2 regions of the Streptomyces sp. NPDC034103 genome follow, and region 2 is predicted to be linked to the other one. Evidence: predicted binding sites of a transcription regulator. Region 2 holds the regulator's gene; the other holds the start of a gene.
The links. Region 2 encodes HspR, which represses chaperone genes until heat shock. Its sites were predicted from a motif close to TTGAGNNNNNNNNNCTCAA; they were not measured.

Region 1: lon (endopeptidase La) is a predicted target of HspR. The motif match lies at 2,459-2,477, and genes of this name have one in related genera.

What each region holds. Positions count from the first base shown of each region.
Region 1 covers NZ_JBVISS010000005.1:260,104-269,973, forward strand. The annotation lists gene lon (endopeptidase La) at 16-2,436, opposite strand; gene ACZ56U_RS12940 (GNAT family N-acetyltransferase) at 2,607-3,263, shown strand; gene ACZ56U_RS12945 (rhomboid-like protein) at 3,437-4,261, opposite strand; gene ACZ56U_RS12950 (spermidine synthase family protein) at 4,449-5,126, shown strand; gene ACZ56U_RS12955 (response regulator transcription factor) at 5,260-6,000, shown strand; gene ACZ56U_RS12960 (HAMP domain-containing sensor histidine kinase) at 5,997-7,103, shown strand; gene ACZ56U_RS12965 (multifunctional oxoglutarate decarboxylase/oxoglutarate dehydrogenase thiamine pyrophosphate-binding subunit/dihydrolipoyllysine-residue succinyltransferase subunit) at 7,397-9,870, shown strand, end outside.
Region 2 covers NZ_JBVISS010000003.1:249,320-259,189, forward strand. The annotation lists gene ACZ56U_RS07310 (fibronectin type III domain-containing protein) at 1-1,491, shown strand, start outside; gene ACZ56U_RS07315 (hypothetical protein) at 1,587-2,102, shown strand; gene ACZ56U_RS07320 (PA14 domain-containing protein) at 2,191-4,623, shown strand; gene ACZ56U_RS07325 (heat shock protein transcriptional repressor HspR) at 4,684-5,130, opposite strand; gene dnaJ (molecular chaperone DnaJ) at 5,136-6,314, opposite strand; gene grpE (nucleotide exchange factor GrpE) at 6,357-7,019, opposite strand; gene dnaK (molecular chaperone DnaK) at 7,016-8,860, opposite strand; gene ACZ56U_RS07345 (MraY family glycosyltransferase) at 8,955-9,870, opposite strand, start outside.

The sequences.
Region 1 (9,870 bases), on a different contig from region 2:
CGCGGCGCGCGGACGTCACGCCGCCACCGGCACCTCCGGCGCCGCCTCGCTCGTCGCCGGGGACAGCGCCAGCTCCAGGACCTGGCGGACGTCGGTCACGGCGTGCACGTCGAGCTTGTCCAGCACCTCCGCCGGGACGTCGTCCAGGTCGGGCTCGTTGCGCTTGGGGATGACGACGGTGGTGACGCCCGCCCGGTGCGCGGCCAGCAGCTTCTGCTTGACGCCGCCGATCGGCAGGACCCGGCCGGTCAGCGAGACCTCGCCGGTCATCGCCACGTCGGTCCGCACGAGGCGTCCGCTGAGCAGCGAGGCCAGGGCCGTCGTCATCGTGATGCCCGCGCTCGGGCCGTCCTTGGGTACCGCGCCCGCCGGGAAGTGGATGTGCACGCCCCGGTCCTTCAGGTCGCCCACCGGCAGCTCCAGCTCCGCGCCGTGCGAGCGCAGGAAGCTGAGCGCGATCTGCGCGCTCTCCTTCATCACGTCGCCGAGCTGACCGGTCAGGGTCAGGCCCGCCGCGCCCGTCTCCGGGTCCGCGAGGGACGCCTCGACGAAGAGCACGTCACCGCCGGCCCCCGTGACCGCGAGGCCCGTCGCCACGCCCGGCACCGCCGTACGGCGCTCCGCCGGGTCCTGCGCCGACTCCGGGACGTGGTGCGGCCGCCCGATCAGGCCGCGCAGCTCCTCGTCCGTGACCGTGAACGGCAGCTTGCGCTCGCCCAGTTCGTGCTGGGCCGCGACCTTGCGCAGCAGCCGGGCGATGGACCGCTCCAGGGTGCGCACGCCCGCCTCGCGGGTGTACTCGCCGGCGAGCTTGCGCAGGGCGCTCTCGTCGAGGGTCACCTCGTCCTTGTCCAGGCCCGCCCGCTCCAGCTGGCGCGGGAGCAGGTGGTCGCGGGCGATGACGACCTTCTCGTCCTCGGTGTAGCCGTCGAGGCGGACCAGCTCCATACGGTCGAGCAGGGCCTCCGGGATGGCCTCCAGGACGTTGGCGGTGGCGAGGAAGACCACGTCCGACAGGTCGAGTTCGACCTCCAGGTAGTGGTCGCGGAAGGTGTGGTTCTGCGCCGGGTCCAGGACCTCCAGGAGGGCCGCCGCAGGGTCGCCGCGGAAGTCGGAGCCCACCTTGTCGATCTCGTCCAGCAGCACCACCGGGTTCATGGATCCGGCTTCCTTGATCGCCCGCACGATCCGGCCGGGCAGCGCGCCGACGTACGTGCGCCGGTGGCCGCGGATCTCGGCCTCGTCGCGCACACCGCCGAGGGCGACGCGGACGAACTTGCGCCCCATGGCGTGCGCGACCGACTCGCCCAGCGAGGTCTTGCCGACGCCGGGCGGGCCGACGAGGGCGAGCACGGCACCGCCGCGCCGGCCGCCGACGACCCCGAGCCCCCGGTCGTTGCGCCGCTTGCGCACCGCCAGGTACTCGGTGATCCGCTCCTTCACGTCCTCCAGGCCCGCGTGCTCGGCGTCCAGGACCGCCTTGGCACCCTGGATGTCGTACGCGTCCTCGGTCCGCTCGTTCCACGGCAGTTCGAGCACGGTGTCCAGCCAGGTCCGGATCCACGAGCCCTCGGGCGACTGGTCGCTGGACCGCTCCAGCTTGTCGACCTCCTTGAGCGCGGCCTCGCGGACCTTCTCCGGCAGGTCGGCGGCCTCCACCCGCGCGCGGTAGTCGTCGGACTCCTCCGCCGCGTCCTTGGAGTCGCCGTTGAGCTCCCGCAGTTCCTTGCGCACGGCCTCCAGCTGACGGCGCAGCAGGAACTCGCGCTGCTGCTTGTCGACGCCCTCCTGGACGTCCTTGGCGATGGTCTCGGCGACGTCCTGCTCGGCGAGGTGGTCGCGCAGGTGCTGGGTGGCGAGCTTGAGCCGGGCGACCGGGTCGGCGGTCTCCAGGAGCTCGACCTTCTGGTCGGTGCTCAGGAACGGCGAGTAGCCGGAGTTGTCGGCCAGCGCGGAGACGTCGTCGATGGCCTGGACGCGGTCCACGACCTGCCAGGCGCCGCGCTTGCGCAGCCAGGCGGTGGCGAGGGCCTTGTACTCCTTGACCAGTTCGGTGACATGGCCCGGCAGCGGCTCGGGCACGGTCTCGTCGACACGGACACCCTCGACCCAGAGGGCGGCGCCCGGTCCGGTCGTCCCCGCACCGATCTTCACCCGCCCCCGGCCGCGGATCAGGGCGCCCGGGTCGCCGTCGGCCAGCCGTCCGACCTGTTCGACGGTGCCGAGGACACCGGTGCCCGGGTAGTTGCCGTCGATGCGTGGCACCAGCAGCACCTTGGGCTTCCCCGGTTCCGACCGGGCGGCGGCCTGGGCGGCCTCCACCGCGGCGCGCACGTCGGCGTCGCTCAGGTCGAGCGGGACCACCATGCCGGGCAGCACGACCTCGTCGTCGAGCGGCAGCACAGGCAGAGTGAGCGGTGTGGACGTCGAAGCCATGATCTCCCCTTCGGCATTCAAGTTGAGCTATGCCGACTCAATGCACGTGAGTCGCTGAATGTTCCCCGGGGGGCGTTCGCTGTGAGCGATCACCTCTGCCGAAGGGGTTGGCGGCGCTGCTGTAATAACCACCGACTGCATTCACTTATTACCAGCGAGGGGACCGCGGCATGGACCGGATCGTGCGGGCATGGGTGGACGGGTGGGTCGTCTCGCGCGGGGCGGCCCCGCCGGTCCTCGAACCCTGGGGATGCACGATCGACATGGGCATGGACGGCCATGTCACCCGGCATGTGTTCGGCGCGACCGGCGAGGACGTCGAGGAGGCGACCGTGCGCAAGGTGGCCGAGGCGGTCACGGGCGCCGGGGTGTGGCTGAAGGTGTTCCGGGACCCGGCCGTGGTCCGCGGCTGGCTGGGTGAGGGCTGGTGGATCGACCCCGACCCGGGCTGTCTGATGACGCTCCCCCTCACCGCACCGGCCGCCGAGGCGGCACCCCCGGACGGCTACCGGCAGCGCACCTGGTCCCGGGGTGGTGTCATCCGCACCCTGCTCGCCGCCCCCGACGGCTCCTGGGCGGCCCGCGGCCAGATCACCCCGACCGGCGCGACGGCGGTCGCCGACCAGATCGCCACCTCCCCGGCCCACCGGCGCAAGGGACTCGGCAGTCACGTCATGCGCACACTCCAGCGGGCGGCGGCCGAACAGGGCGCCGAGACATGCGTCCTGGCGGGCACACCGGCCGGCCGCGGCCTGTACGAGTCGCTGGGGTGGACCATGGTGGCCCCACTGACCAGCGCGAAGTTCACCGGCCCCGGGGTGCCGTAGAGAACCCGTACCGCTGGACGGAGCGACGGTAGGGCGGGTCACGACCGGCGCCGCCATGCGCTCACCGCCATGGCGTGCAGGGAACCGCCCGCACCCCGCAGGCTCGTTCACAGCCAGGCGGGGTGAACAACGGCTCGGCGTCCCGGCGTTGACCCGGGCCCGGTGTACGGGGCCTACGCGGCGGCGCGCGTCCTGGCCCAGCGGCGGACCGTCGGCCAGGTGGCGACCCCGACGGACAGCGCGATCAGGTGCCCCCACTCGGTCATCGGGTCGGTGAAGGCGAGGAGGCTCTGGAGGAGCATGCCCCCGAAGAGGGTCAGCAGGGGCAGGCCGAGCCACCGCGGCAGAAGGCCCGCCAGGGCGCCCGTGGCGGCGGCGACACCGAAGCTGATGCCGTAGTCGAGGCGGTGCAGGGAGCTGCCGGGAAGGTGGCCGACCAGCACGGCCAGTCCGACCGGGAGCTCGGTGGCGAGGGTGGCCAGGACATGGCCGAGCAGGAAGACCCCGGCCGCCCGCGGACCGCCGATCCGCCGCTCCAGCGCGGTCATGACCAGCAGGAAGCCCAGCGCGTACGGCGACGTGACACCGCCCGCCATCCACAGCGCGCTGGCGACCAGGACGAGCACGGGCGTGCGCACGAGGTGGGCCACGTCGGTGCTGGAGCCCTGGAGCAGGGAGTGGACGAGGGCGGGGTCGGCGTACGCGGTGACGAGCGAGGTGACGGCCAGGACCGCGGCGTAACCGAAGGTGAACGGCGTCCCGGCGGGAGTGGGGAGCAGCCGCCAGGGTCGGAGCCGGCGACGAGCCTCGGGGACGGACACCGGCTGGACGGGCGCGGACTCGGCGGGCGCGGGGGCCGACTCGGCAGGCCCCGACCCGGCGGGCGCAGGAGCCGGTGCGCGCTGGCTCGGTACCGCGTCCAGGAGTCCCGCGGCGTCGGGGTGACAGGCGTCCGAGGGAGCGTGCGGGGCGTCCGCCGACTGCGCAGGCCGTTCCACCGTGGGCGCTCCTTCCGTCGTTCCCCACCCTTCGCGCTCTCCCGCCCCGCTGTCTGTGACCGGCGCCACGCGCACGCCGATTCACAGCGACTTCTCAACCACCCTTCTCAACCACCTTCGCGGGACCGGAAGGACGGTCCGCCGGAAATCCCGGTGCACCCCGCACCGAAACTGCCAGGATGGGCGGATGCCCGTCTCGTACGACATTCCCGAGGTCCTGGACCGTCGCGAGGGCCCGCACGGCGAGGTCGTGCTGCGCCGGCACGGCGAGTTGCTGCAGATCATCGCCAACGGGTGCTTCCTGATGGACACTTCGGACGGCCGCTCGGAGCGGCTGCTGGTGGACCTGGCGCGCGACGCGCTGGACGGCCGGCCGGAGCCGAGCGTGCTGATCGGCGGCCTCGGGGTCGGGTTCTCGCTCGCACACGCCGCCGGCGATCCGCGCTGGGGCCGGATCGCCGTCGTGGAGCGGGAACCGGCCATCATCGACTGGCATCGCCGCGGCCCGCTGGCCGCTCTCTCCGCCGCCGCGCTCGCCGACCCGCGCACTGCGATTCTGGAAACCGACCTTGTCACTTATGTGAATGAGACATCGGACACGTACGACGCGCTGTGCCTGGACATCGACAACGGACCCGACTGGACCGTCACCGAGGGCAACGACGGGCTGTACTCGCCGGCCGGACTGGCCGGTTGCGCAAGGATGTTGAGACCCGGCGGGGTGCTCGCGGTGTGGTCCGCGCGACCTTCTCCGGAATTTGAAGGAACCCTCCGGAATGCCGGGTTCCAGCAGGTGCGTACCGAAGAGGTGCCGGTTGCCCGGGGCGTTCCGGACGTCGTGCATCTCGGTGTCCGACCTGGATAGCCGTGGCGTGGTGACTCCCCGTACCCTGCTTTCCGGCGCAGATCATTCAAGCGTCAATCGCAAGCATGCGCAGGCACAACCCAGTAAGCGGGATCACCCCACTGATTCCGGAAAGCAACCCTTGGGGCGGGCGATGGAGCAGACACACACCTCCCACAACGGCACGGCCACGGCCACCCCCGGTGCGCAGCGCCGGGTGCTGGTGGTCGAGGACGACCCGACGATCGTGGAGGCCATCGCGACCCGTCTGCGTGCCGAGGGATTCCTCGTGCAGACCGCGGGCGACGGTCCGGCGGCGGTCGACACGGCCGAGGCCTGGCAGCCCGACCTGCTGATCCTCGACATCATGCTGCCCGGCTTCGACGGCCTGGAGGTCTGCCGCCGCGTGCAGGCCGCCCGCCCGGTGCCGGTGCTGATGCTGACCGCGCGCGACGACGAGACCGACATGCTGGTCGGTCTCGGGGTCGGCGCGGACGACTACATGACCAAGCCGTTCTCGATGCGGGAGCTGGCCGCGCGCGTGCACGTGCTGCTGCGCCGGGTGGAGCGGGCCGCGCTGGCCGCCGCGACGCCCAGAAGCGGCATCCTGCGCCTGGGCGAGCTGGAGATCGACCACGCGCAGCGCCGGGTGCGGGTGCACAGTGAGGATGTTCACCTCACCCCCACCGAGTTCGACCTCCTGGTGTGCCTGGCGAACACCCCGCGCGCGGTGCTCTCCCGTGAGCAGCTCCTCGCCGAGGTGTGGGACTGGGCGGACGCCTCCGGCACCCGCACGGTCGACAGCCACATCAAGGCCCTGCGCCGGAAGATCGGCGCCGAGCGGATCCGCACGGTGCACGGCGTGGGCTACGCCCTGGAGACGCCGACGCCATGAGCGGCGGCCCGCCCGGACGGAGAGGCCCCTGGGAGCCCTGGGGCGGCGTGCGCCCGTTCTCGATCAAGACCAAGCTGGGGGCGCTCGTCGTCACCTCGGTCCTGATCACCACGGGTCTGTCGATGATCGCGGTGCGCACCAAGACGGAGCTGCGGTTCATCACGGTCTTCTCGATGATCGCCACGCTGTTGATCACCCAGTTCGTGGCGCACTCGCTCACGGCCCCGCTCGACGAGATGAACGCGGTCGCCCGCTCCATCTCGCACGGCGACTACACCCGCCGGGTGCGGGAGAACCGCCGGGACGAGCTGGGCGACCTCGCCGAGACCATCAACCGGATGGCCGACGACCTGGAGGCCCAGGAACAGCAGCGCAAGGAACTCGTGGCGAATGTCTCCCACGAGCTCAGAACCCCCATCGCGGGGCTCAGGGCGGTGCTGGAGAACATCGTGGACGGGTTCTCGCCCGCGGATCCCGAGACGATGCGTACGGCCCTGAAGCAGACGGAACGGCTGGGGCGGCTGGTCGAGACGCTCCTGGACCTCTCCCGCCTCGACAACGGCGTCGTCCCGCTGAAGGCGCGCCGTTTCGAGGTGTGGCCGTACCTCTCGGGCGTGCTGAAGGAGGCCAACATGGTCGCGTCGGCGCGCGCGGGCATCGCCTCCGGTTCCGGCAGCCACACGCGGACGGACGTGCATCTGCACCTGGACGTGTCCCCGCCGGAGCTGACCGCGCACGCGGACCCGGAGCGGATCCACCAGGTGGTGGCCAACCTGATCGACAACGCGGTCAAGCACAGCCCGCCGCACGGGCGCGTGACGGTCAAGGCCCGGCGCGGGTCCGTGCCGGACTCCCTGGAGCTGGAGGTCCTCGACGAGGGCCCCGGCATCCCGCGCTCCGAGTGGCACCGCGTCTTCGAGCGGTTCAACCGGGGGGCCGTGAACCGGCCGCACGGTCCGGGCAGCGACGGCGGCACCGGGCTCGGCCTGGCGATCGCCCGCTGGGCGGTGGATCTGCACGGCGGCCGGATCGGAGTGGCCGAATCCGAGCGGGGTTGCCGGATCCTTGTCACCCTTCCGGGACTTACATCTCTGCCAAGTTGACGTAAAGTTCGAAGCGGAGCCACAAGATCCACCGCGGTCCGCGCTGACGGACACGTGTGATCACCTGTGATCTGCCACCGGCCCGCGCCATCGGCGTCCGAGGCCTGGCTCCGCCCTTCCCTCCTGAACCGGAACCACGCTTGTTTCCCGCCATTTCTGGCCCCGAAACGCGCTTTCCGATGTGACTTACACGACGATGACCATGCCCGGCCTGACCTTCCCGGCCGGGGAGGCGTAGCCTTTATTCCCGCTGTCCATCACCTTGTGAGAAGCGGAAGAGGGCGGTTACCGCCGTGTCGCCACAGTCCCCCAGTAACTCGAGCATCTCGACCGACGCAGACCAAGCGGGGAAGAACCCCGCTGCGGCGTTCGGTCCCAATGAGTGGCTCGTCGACGAGATCTATCAGCAGTACCTCCAGGACCCGAATTCGGTAGACCGAGCCTGGTGGGACTTCTTCGCCGACTACAAGCCAGGTGCGGCCGCCGCCCCGGCCGCGGCCGCTCCGGCCCCCGCGGCTCCGGCCCAGGCGGCGCCCGCCGCCCCGGCCGCTCCCGCGGCACCCTCGGTGCCCGCGCCGGCCCCCGCGGTCGCTCAGCCCGCTGCCGCCGCGCCCGCCGCGCCGGCGAAGGCCGCCGCCCCGGCCCCGGCCGCCGCTCCGGCCAAGCCCGCCGCGGCCAAGCCGAAGGCCGAGCCCGCCGCCGCCTCCGCGGACGGTCCGGAGCTGGTCACGCTGCGCGGTCCCGCCGCCGCGGTCGCGAAGAACATGAACGCCTCGCTGGAGGTGCCCACGGCCACGTCCGTGCGCGCCGTCCCGGTGAAGCTGCTCTTCGACAACCGCATCGTCATCAACAACCACCTCAAGCGCGCCCGGGGCGGGAAGATCTCCTTCACGCACCTCATCGGGTACGCGATGGTGCAGGCCATCAAGGCCATGCCGTCGATGAACCACTCCTTCGCGGAGAAGGACGGCAAGCCGACCCTGGTCAAGCCGGAGCACATCAACTTCGGCCTCGCCATCGACCTGGTGAAGCCCAACGGCGACCGCCAGCTGGTCGTCGCGGGCATCAAGAAGGCCGAGACGCTGAACTTCTTCGAGTTCTGGCAGGCCTACGAGGACATCGTCCGCCGCGCCCGTGACGGCAAGCTGGGCATGGACGACTTCACCGGTGTGACGGTCTCCCTGACCAACCCCGGCGGCCTCGGCACCGTCCACTCGGTCCCGCGCCTGATGCCCGGTCAGTCGGTCATCATGGGCGTCGGCTCGATGGACTACCCGGCGGAGTTCCAGGGCACCTCCCAGGACACCCTGAACAAGCTCGGCATCTCGAAGGTCATGACGCTCACGTCGACCTACGACCACCGGGTCATCCAGGGCGCGGCCTCCGGCGAGTTCCTGCGGATCGTCGCGAACCTGCTGCTGGGCGAGAACGGCTTCTACGACGACGTCTTCGAGGCGCTGCGCATCCCCTACGAGCCGGTCCGCTGGCTCAAGGACATCGACGCCAGCCACGACGACGACGTCACCAAGGCCGCCCGGGTCTTCGAGCTGATCCACTCCTACCGGGTCCGCGGCCACGTCATGGCCGACACCGACCCGCTGGAGTACCGCCAGCGCAAGCACCCCGACCTCGACATCACCGAGCACGGCCTCACCCTGTGGGACCTGGAGCGCGAGTTCGCGGTCGGCGGCTTCGCCGGCAAGTCCCTGATGAAGCTGCGCGACATCCTCGGCGTGCTGCGCGACTCGTACTGCCGCACCACCGGCGTCGAGTTCATGCACATCCAGGACCCCAAGCAGCGCAAGTGGATCCAGGACCGCATCGAGCGCGCGCACACCAAGCCGGAGCGCGAGGAGCAGCTGCGCATCCTGCGCCGGCTGAACGCCGCCGAGGCGTTCGAGACGTTCCTGCAGACCAAGTACGTCGGCCAGAAGCGCTTCTCCCTGGAGGGCGGCGAGTCCGTCATCCCGCTGCTGGACGCGGTCATCGACTCCGCCGCCGAGTCCCGCCTGGACGAGGTCGTCATCGGCATGGCCCACCGCGGCCGCCTGAACGTCCTGGCGAACATCGTCGGCAAGTCGTACGCCCAGATCTTCCGCGAGTTCGAGGGCAACCTCGACCCGAAGTCGATGCACGGCTCCGGCGACGTGAAGTACCACCTGGGCGCCGAGGGCACCTTCACCGGCCTGGACGGCGAGCAGATCAAGGTCTCCCTGGTCGCGAACCCCTCGCACCTGGAGGCGGTCGACCCGGTCCTGGAGGGCGTCGCGCGCGCCAAGCAGGACATCATCAACAAGGGCGGCACCGACTTCACGGTCCTGCCGGTGGCCCTGCACGGTGACGCGGCCTTCGCGGGCCAGGGCGTGGTGGCCGAGACCCTCAACATGTCGCAGCTGCGGGGTTACCGCACCGGCGGCACGGTCCACATCGTCATCAACAACCAGGTCGGCTTCACGGCGGCGCCGGAGTCCTCCCGCTCGTCGATGTACGCCACCGACGTGGCGCGCATGATCGAGGCGCCGATCTTCCACGTGAACGGCGACGACCCCGAGGCGGTCGTCCGCGTGGCCCGGCTGGCCTTCGAGTTCCGCCAGGCGTTCAACAAGGACGTCGTGATCGACCTCATCTGCTACCGCCGCCGCGGTCACAACGAGTCGGACAACCCGGCCTTCACCCAGCCGCTGATGTACGACCTGATCGACAAGAAGCGCTCGGTGCGCAAGCTCTACACCGAGTCCCTGATCGGTCGCGGCGACATCACCCTGGA
Region 2 (9,870 bases):
GCGTCCGGCCTGCCGTCGGACAACTTCGGCGTCCGCTGGTCCGTGACCCGCGACTTCGGCTCCGGCGGCCCCTTCGCCCTCGCCGCCTCCGGTCTCGACGGCATCAGGGTCTACGTCGACGGCGTCCGCAAGATCGACCTCTGGAAGAACGTCTCGACCACGGTGACCAAGACCGTCAACGTGACGATTCCCTCCGGCAAGCACACGCTCCGCGTCGACTACGTCAACTGGACCGGCCCCGCCAAGGTCAAGTTCGGCTACACACCCCGCACCTCCGCCACCGTCGACCAGACCAAGCCCCTCGCCCCGGCCGGCACCGCCGCCTCGTACGACACCGCCGCCGGCAAGGCCAAGCTCACCTGGGCGAGGAACAAGGAGATGGACCTCGCCGGGTACAAGGTCTACCGGCGGCTCCTGGGCGACGACAGCTGGAAGAGGCTGACCACGACCACGGCGGGCTCGTACACGGACGCTCCGCCCGCGACCGGCGCGACCTACCTCTACGAGGTCCGCGCCTACGACAAGGCCGGCAACGAGTCCACGGGCAGCGCCGACAAGTCCGTCACCACGGCCGACAGGACCGCGCCCGTGAAGCCCACCGGCGTCGGGGCCGCCGACGGACAGCCGGGCGTCACGGTGTCCTGGAACGCGGTGGCGGGGGCGGCGGAGTACCTCGTGCACCGGCGCTGGGACACCGACGGCCAGGACGAACCGGTGGTGCAGGTGGCCAGGGTGAGCGGCACCTCATGGCTCGACACCAAGGTCCAGGACCGCCTCATGTACAGCTACTGGGTCACCGCGGCCGACACCGCCGGGAACAGGTCCGCCAAGTCCGCGCCCGCCGCCGTCGAACGAGGCGACTGGGCGCCGTCCGCGCCCACCGGACTCACCGCCGCGACACAGGCGGGCACGGGCGTCACGCTGTCCTGGAAGGCACCCACCAGCCCCGTCACCCGCGACCTCGGCCTCTTCCGGATCTACCGCGACGGCGAGCTCTTCGACGAGGTCGGTCCCACGAAGACCTCATACACGGACACGGACGTCCGGCAGGGCACCTCCTACACGTACACGGTGACCGCCGTGGACACCCAGGACCAGGAATCCGCTCCCTCGGCCCCGGTCACCGGCACCGCACCCGCCACCGGCCTCACCCCGGCCGCCGTCGGCGGTCTGCGCGGCGCGATGAACGGCACCGACATCGAACTCGCCTGGAAGCGCAACACCGAGGAGGACGTCGACCACTACACCGTCCACCGCGGCGTTCTCGTCGACGGCGCCTGGCAGTACGAACTGTGGGGCGAGGTCCGGCAGTCCTGGGTGGACGAGCCGACCCTGTACTACTCCCACGAGATCTACACCCCCCGGGGCGAGACCGTCCGCTGGGCCGTCGTCGCCGTGGACGAAGCCGGCAACTCACGCCTCACCAGCGGCGAGGACTTCTCCTACGTCACGGTCACCGAGCCGCTCGCGGACCCGGAGACCACCGGGTGAACCGTTACGGGGTGGCGGCCGAGGGAACCGAACCCCCGCCGGCGGGCGACTGGACAGTCAGAGCACCGAACTCCTGACGACCCCACGAGGACCGTATGACCATCAGCGAAAGCTCTGTCACGGACACCCTCTTCGGACCGCTCACCGTCCGCCTGAACAGCTGGCGGGGTGAAGTCGTCGTCGAGGGCGAGGCGATCCCGCGGGTCGTGCTGAGCCGGGCGACCGGCACCAAGGCCGACGGGGACATCCCGATCGGCACCCGGGACGCCGGCCTGCTCATCCTCACCGTCGGCGGCGAGGCGGCCGCGCTGGCCCCCGGCCGGGGACGGCTGATCCGGCATTCGTACCGGGTCGACGTCCGGCACGCGGGCCGGCACTGGCGGCTGATGCCCCACTCCATGCCGGACAGCCGCCTCCTGCGCGACGGGCGGCGGCTGGGCGACTTCCACTCGAAGGGCCGCGGCGAGGTGAAGGCCGCCAAGTGGCGCTCGGACGCCAAGCCGGACGCCATGGACGCGGCCGTCGGGTACGCGCTGGCCTCCGCGTTCGGCACGGGTGCGGAGTCGATGTGGTCGTCGGCCGCCGACCTGGTCCTCGACGTGTTTCCCTGAGATCCGCCGTACAACCAATCGGTGCCCTTGCCGGTCCTGTTTCGACGACGGTGATCTCTCCCGTCGTCGGACAGGACCGAAGGACCGCATGAACCCAGCCAGACGTACGACCGCGGCCGCCGCGACCGCCGTCGTACTCGCCACCGCGGGCACCCTGCTCACGCTCACGCCCGCCTCCGCCGCGACCACCTGCGCCTCGCCGGTGTTCACACGGCAGTTCTTCGCGGACACGAGCTTCTCCGGCACCCCGAAGAGGACGGACTGCGACAGCGCGATCGACCAGAGCTGGAGCGGCGCTCCCGCCTCCGGCCTGCCGTCCGACAACTTCGGCGTCCGCTGGTCCGTGACCCGCGACTTCGGCTCCGGCGGCCCCTTCGCCCTCGCCGCCTCCGGTCTCGACGGCATCAGGGTCTACGTCGACGGCGTCCGCAAGATCGACCTCTGGAAGAACGTCTCGTCGACCGTCTCCAAGACCGTCAACGTGACGATTCCCTCCGGCAAGCACATCCTCCGCGTCGACTACGTCAACTGGACCGGCCCCGCCAAGGTCAAGTTCGGCTACACACCCCGCACCTCCGCCACCGTCGACCAGACCAAGCCCCTCGCCCCGGCCGGCACCGCCGCCTCGTACGACAAGAGCGGCAACCACGCCAAGCTCACCTGGGCGAGGAACAAGGAAATGGACCTCGCCGGGTACAAGGTCTACCGGCGGCTCCAGGGCACCTCCTTCGGCAGCAAGGCGCTCGCCACGACCACCTCCACCTCGTACACGGACACCCCTCCGCCCACCGGTGCGACCTACTCCTACGAGGTCCGCGCCTACGACAAGGCGGGCAACGTCTCGGCCGGCACCGCCGACCAGGCGGTCACCAGCGTGGACACCACCCCGCCCGCCGCGCCGTTCGTCGAGATGGACGCGTGCCCGGTGGACCAGCCCTACGCGGCCCCGGAGTTGGTCACGAGCGCGCAGAACGCGGCCGACATCGCGCTGTACGAGATGCAGCGACTCAACCCCGTCACCAGCACCTGGGCCACCGTGTACACCGGCACCAAGGGCGCGATCTGCGACACCGGTCGCGCCGCCGACGGCAGCAAGGTCACCTACCGGGGCCGGGCCAGGGACGCCGTGGGGAACTGGTCGGCGTACTCGCCCGCCGCCACCTTCACCACCTCGGACCTGACACCGCCCGCGACCGCGGCCGACGCGCGCGTCGAGTACCGGTCGGGCGTTCCGCACCTGCTGTGGTCGGCCGTCGACGGGGCCGCCTCCTACCAGGTCCTCCAGTACGACCCGGCGACCGGCGGCTGGCTCGACGCGCTGCCCGGCGCCACCGGCGACACCCCGACCACCACCACCGGGACCGACGCCGTGCCGCGCCAACTCCTCGCGGTCGCCGACGACTACCGGTACGCGGTGCGCTCGGTGGACGCGAAGGGCAACGCCGCCGCCCCCGTGGAGGTCACGCTGACCATGGCGGACCGGCCCGGGGCGATCGCGCCGTTCCGCACCACCGCGGACCGGTTCGGCGAGGGGGTGATGATCGAGTGGAGCAGCGCCGACCCGTGGACCTTCGGCGAGGACAGGCCGCTGCTCACCTACCGGATCGTCCGCACCGACAGGGCGACCGGCGAGAGCAGCACGGTGGCCGCCTGCAAGCCCAACGACTCGCGGGACCTGCCGCTGACGGACCCCAAGACGTACTGGACCTGGAACACCGGCGACGCCCCCGACTACGCCGGTCCCCGGCAGATCAACGGCGTCTGCTGGGACGTCTCCGGTGCCTCCGAGACGACGTACGACTACACCGTCGTGACGCTCGACCCGTACGGCCATGAGTCGCGGCCCGGCCCCGCCGCCACCGCGACCACCCCGGACACCGAGCGCCCGGCCCCGGTGCGGAACCTGGCCGCCGAGCAGATCCCGCTCGGGGTGCGCCTGACCTGGACGCCGCCGGCCGACGACGACGTCACCGGCTACAAGGTGTGGCAGGGCGTCACGGACCCGGAGACCGGCGAGACGGTCTGGGACCAGAACTGCTGGACGGGCGACTCCCTGGCCGAGACCGAGATCCTCTGCCCGACGGTCCCCGACGGCGCCGCGCACACCTACAAGGTGGCCGCCACGGACGGCTCCCCCTTGATCGACTGGTGGGCGGGGCCCGAGGCCTTCCACCCCGCCGAGCTCTCCGTCACCCTGCCCGACACCCGGCCGCCGGGCTGGACGGGGACCGGGATCCGCGAGGACCAGTACCCGGAGCTGTACGTCGGTTGCTCCGAGAGCTCCGGCCTCGGCGACTGCGGCCGGTTCGCGAGCTACCGCGTGGAGCGCTGGGACCCGGCCTCGGCCGCCTATGTCACCCTCGCCGAGGGCACGATGGGCGACGCCGTGTACTTCATGGACAAGACGGTCCACGAGGACACGCTGGGCCTGTACTACTACCGCGTCGTCCGCCTGGACGCCGCCGGCGCGGAGGCCGCGTCCACGCCGACGGCGTACGGCATCTGGGACTCCTGGCTCTGAGCCGGCGCAGGCGAAGGGGCCCGGAGGTTCATCCCTCCGGGCCCCTTTCACCTGCCTGCGTCAGTCCTGCCGCCCCTTGGGACGCCACACCACCAACGCGCTGGTCTGCTGCACTTCCTGATACGGCACCAGGTCACGGCGGTACGACGCGTGGACCGCCGCCTCGCGCTGCTGGATGGCCGCGGCGGCGCCCTCGACGGCGGCCTGGAGTTCGGCCACCCTCGACTGCAACGCGGCGACCTGGTTCTCCAGCTCGATGATGCGCTTGATACCGGCCAGGTTGATGCCCTCGTCCTGCGACAACTGCTGGACGGTGCGCAGCAGTTCGATGTCGCGGGCCGAGTAGCGCCGGCCCCGGCCCGCGGTGCGGTCCGGGGAGACCAGGCCGAGCCGGTCGTACTGGCGCAGTGTCTGCGGATGCAGACCGGACAGCTGGGCAGCCACCGAGATGACGTAGACCGGGGTTTCCTCGGTCAGTTCATACGGGTTGCGTCGACGGCCGTCCATCTCCATCAAGCTCCCTTCGCGGCCTGGAACAGCTCCGCCCGCGGGTCCTCGCCCGCGGTCGCCTCGCGATACGCCTCGAGTGCGTCACGAGCCTTCCCCGTCAGATCCGCCGGGACACTCACCTCGACGGTGACCAGCAGGTCGCCGCGGGTGCCGTCCTTGCGGACCGCGCCCTTGCCCCGGGCGCGCATGGTGCGGCCGTTGGGCGTGCCCGGCGGCAGCTTCAGCGTCACGGCGGGCCCGCCCAGGGTGGGGACCTTGACCTCGCCGCCGAGCGCCGCCTCGGTGAACGTCACCGGGACGGTGACCGTGAGGTTGTCGCCCTTGCGGCCGAAGACCGGGTGCGCGTCGACGTGCACGGTGACGTACAGATCGCCGGACGGGCCGCCGCGCTCGCCCGGTGCGCCCTTGCCGCGCAGCCGGATGCGCTGACCGTCCGTCACCCCGGCGGGGATACGGACCTGCATCGTCCGCGAGGACTTGGCGCGGCCGCTGCCCTTGCACTCCAGGCAGGGGTGCTCGGCCATCAGTCCGCGGCCCTTGCAGTCCGGGCAGGGGTCGGTCAGCGAGAACCCGCCGCCCGAACCCCGGGCCACCTGGCCGGTGCCGACGCAGGTCGGGCACACCCGCGGTGTGCCGTTCTTGTCGCCGGTGCCGGAACAGGCCTTGCAGGGGGACTGCGAGGACATCCGCAGCGGGACGGTGGCACCCTCGATGGCCTCGGTGAAGCTCAGCGTGACCTCGGTGTCGATGTCCTGGCCGCGCCGGGGCTGGGTACGGGTGGTGCCCGTGCCGCCCCGGTTGAACAGGCCCCCGAAGACGTCGCCGATGCCGCCGCCGAAGCCGCCGGCTCCCTGACCGCCGCCCTGGGCGCCTCCGAAGAGGTCGCCCAGGTCGAAGTTGAAGGAGCCGCCGCTCGCGCCCGGCCCCGGGCGGAAACCGCCGTTGCCGAAGAGGGTGCGGGCCTCGTCGTACTCCTTGCGCTTCTTGGGGTCGCCGAGGACGTCGTTCGCCTCGGAGATCTCCTTGAAGCGCTCCTCCGCCTTGGTGTTGCCCTTGTTGGCGTCCGGGTGGAACTCGCGGGCGAGCTTCCGGTACGCCTTCTTGATCTCGGCCTCGGTGGCGTCCTTGGGGACGCCGAGGACCTTGTAGTAGTCCTTCTCGATGAAGTCCTTGGTGCTCATCCTCGACGCGCCCCCTTTCCGCGGTTCCGCTCGGTGTCTACGTCAGCCCTCCTCAGGGCCGTTGTCCTTGTCGTCGCCGGCCTCGGAGGAACCCTCCTCGGCCTTGACCGTCTGCGCGCCCGGCTGCGGTTCGGCGACCGCCACCCGCGCGGGGCGGATGGTGCGCTCGCCGATGCGATACCCCGGCTGGAGGATCGCGACGCAGGTCGTCTCGGTGACGTCCGGCGCGTAGCTGTGCATCAGGGCCTCGTGGATCGTCGGGTCGAAGGGCTCGCCCTCCTTGCCGAACTGCTGAAGGCCCATCTTCGCCGCGACGGTCTCCAGCGACTCCCCGACGCCCTTGAAGCCGCCGACGAGTTCACCGTGTTCGCGTGCGCGGCCGATGTCGTCGAGCACGGGAAGGAGTTCGGTCAGGAGGTTCGCGACGGCGACCTCCTTGACCGTGACCCGGTCCCGCTCCACACGGCGGCGGTAGTTCTGGAACTCGGCCTGGAGCCGCTGGAGGTCCGCGGTGCGCTCCTCGAGCGCCTTGCGGGCCTGGTCCAGCTGGGCCGTCAGACCGGCGATCTGGGCTGTTGCGTCCCCGGCCGGGGCCGCCTCCGCCTCCGGGGAGGAGGGGTCGGCGGCCTTCGGCTCGGCGTCGTCGGGGGTCGCGCCGGAGGGGACGTCGGGCTTCTCCTCGAAGCCCGGGGTCTCCTCGGTCACGCGGCACCGTCCTTGCGCTCGTCGTCGACGATCTCGGCGTCCACGACGTCGTCGTCCGCCTTGTCCTGCGGGGCACCGGCGTCGGCGCCACCGGCGGCCTGCGCGGCCTGGGCGTCGGCGTACATGGCCTGGCCGACCTTCTGGGAGACCGCGGCGACCTTCTCGGTGGCGGTGCGGATCTCGGCGGTGTCCTCGCCCTTGAGCGCGGTCTTCAGCTCCTCGACGGCGGCCTCGACCTCGGTCTTGACCTCGCCGGGGACCTTGTCCTCGTTGTCCTTGAGGAACTTCTCCGTCTGGTAGACGAGCTGCTCGCCCTGGTTGCGGGACTCGGCGGCCTCGCGGCGGGCGTGGTCCTCCTCCGCGTACTTCTCGGCCTCTTCGCGCATCCGGTTGACCTCGTCCTTCGGCAGCGAGGAGCCACCGGTGACGGTCATCTTCTGCTCCTTGCCCGTGCCCAGGTCCTTCGCGGTCACGTGCATGATGCCGTTGGCGTCGATGTCGAAGGCGACCTCGATCTGCGGGACACCGCGCGGGGCCGGCGGCAGGCCGGTGAGCTCGAACATCCCGAGCTTCTTGTTGTACGCCGCGATCTCGCGCTCGCCCTGGTAGACCTGGATCTGCACGGAGGGCTGGTTGTCCTCGGCGGTGGTGAAGATCTCGGACCGCTTGGTCGGGATCGTCGTGTTCCGCTCGATGAGCTTGGTCATGATGCCGCCCTTGGTCTCGATACCAAGCGACAGCGGCGTGACGTCGAGGAGCAGGACGTCCTTGACCTCACCCTTGAGGACACCGGCCTGGAGGGCGGCGCCGATGGCGACGACCTCGTCCGGGTTGACGCCCTTGTTGGCGTCCTTGCCACCGGTGAGCTCGCGCACGAGCTCGGCCACGGCGGGCATCCGGGTGGAGCCACCGACGAGGACGACGTGGTCGATCTCGTTGATGGAGACGCCGGCGTCCTTCATGACGTTGAAGAACGGGGTCTTGCAGCGCTCCAGCAGGTCCGCGGTCAGCTGCTGGAACTGAGCCCGGGTGAGCTTCTCGTCCAGGTGCAGCGGGCCCTCGGCGGAGGCGGTGATGTAGGGCAGGTTGATCGAGGTCTCGGTGGAGGAGGACAGCTCGATCTTGGCCTTCTCGGCGGCCTCGCGGAGGCGCTGGAGGGCCATCTTGTCCTTGGCGAGGTCCACGCCGTGACCGGACTTGAACTGCTGCACCAGGTAGTCGACGACACGCTGGTCCCAGTCGTCACCACCGAGGTGGTTGTCACCGTTGGTGGCCTTCACCTCGACGACGCCGTCGCCGATCTCCAGCAGGGACACGTCGAAGGTGCCGCCACCGAGGTCGAAGACGAGGATCGTCTGGTCGTCCTTGTCGAGGCCGTAGGCGAGCGCGGCCGCGGTGGGCTCGTTGACGATGCGAAGGACGTTGAGACCGGCGATCTCACCGGCTTCCTTCGTCGCCTGGCGCTCGGAGTCGTTGAAGTACGCCGGGACGGTGATGACCGCGTCGGTCACCTTCTCGCCCAGGTAGGCCTCGGCGTCCCGCTTCAGCTTCTGAAGGATGAACGCGGAGATCTGCTGCGGGTTGAAGGGCTTCCCGTCGAGCTCGATCTTCCAGTCCGTGCCCATGTGGCGCTTGACGGAGCGGATGGTCCGGTCCACGTTCGTGACTGCCTGGCGCTTGGCCACCTCGCCGACCAGCACCTCACCGTTCTTCGCGAAGGCGACGACGGACGGCGTGGTCCTGGCACCCTCGGCGTTGGTGATGACGGTGGGCTCGCCGCCCTCCAGAACGCTGACGACGGAGTTAGTCGTGCCCAGGTCGATGCCGACCGCACGTGCCATGGTGATTTCCTCCAGCTGACTTGAGTGGAACGGACTCAAGTGTGCCTGACGTATCCCATGCGGTCAACAGACCTGAGCCACCAAGACTCAACTCTTATCCGTTCCTTACACGCAACTGACCTCTGACCTGCGTAGATACCGGTCGAGGTGAGCTGGAAGGCCTGATACGCAGCAGCCCCAGCACGGCGACCAGGGCACCGCCACCCACCCAGAGCGCCCCGGACGCGCCGATCCGGCCGAGGTGCACCAGGACGGCGACGAGTACCCCCGAGAACGCGGCCAGACCGAGCAGGACCGCGACCCCGGGCGGGGTCAGTCCGAGCCGCCGCAGCCGGTGGGCGAGATGGTCGCGGCCGCAGCGGCCGGTCAGCCGCCGGGACAGCAGCACCAGCAGGACGTCGGCGCCGACCACCACGGCGAGCGCCCCGAACACCGCCGCGGTGGACCCGAGTCCGTACCCGGCGCGGGTCACCACGGCCGCCGAGGCGAGCACGAAGCCGGTGAACAGCGACCCGCAGGCGCCGAGCCCCACGCGCGCGGGAGGCCAGTTGTGCATGAGGAAGCCGGTCAGCGCGGCGGCCAGCACGCTCAGCAGCACCGCGAGCCCGTCCATCACCTCGATGGCGGCACAGGCCCCGACCCCGAAGGCGGTGACGACCCCGACGGTCCCGACCACCCCGTCCGCGTGATCCAGGGCCCGGAAGCCGAGGGCGACGAACACGATCCAGCCGACGGCGAGCAGCCCTCCGGCGAACCCGGTCTCCTCGTACGGCACGACCCAGGCCGCCGCCACCGCCGTCCCCACGACGAGCACGCGCGGCTTGATCCGCCGGACGTCCGCGACCAGGCCCAGCGCGGCCACGGCGGCCCCGGCGGCGAGCAGGTCGCCGACCCCGCCGTCGAGGGGCGCCGCGCCCATGCGGCCCGCGGCCACCGCCACCAGGCAGGTCGCGAGCACCACGGCCACCCCGCCGAACAGGGGCACCTTGCGCTGCGGCCGACGCCGGTCG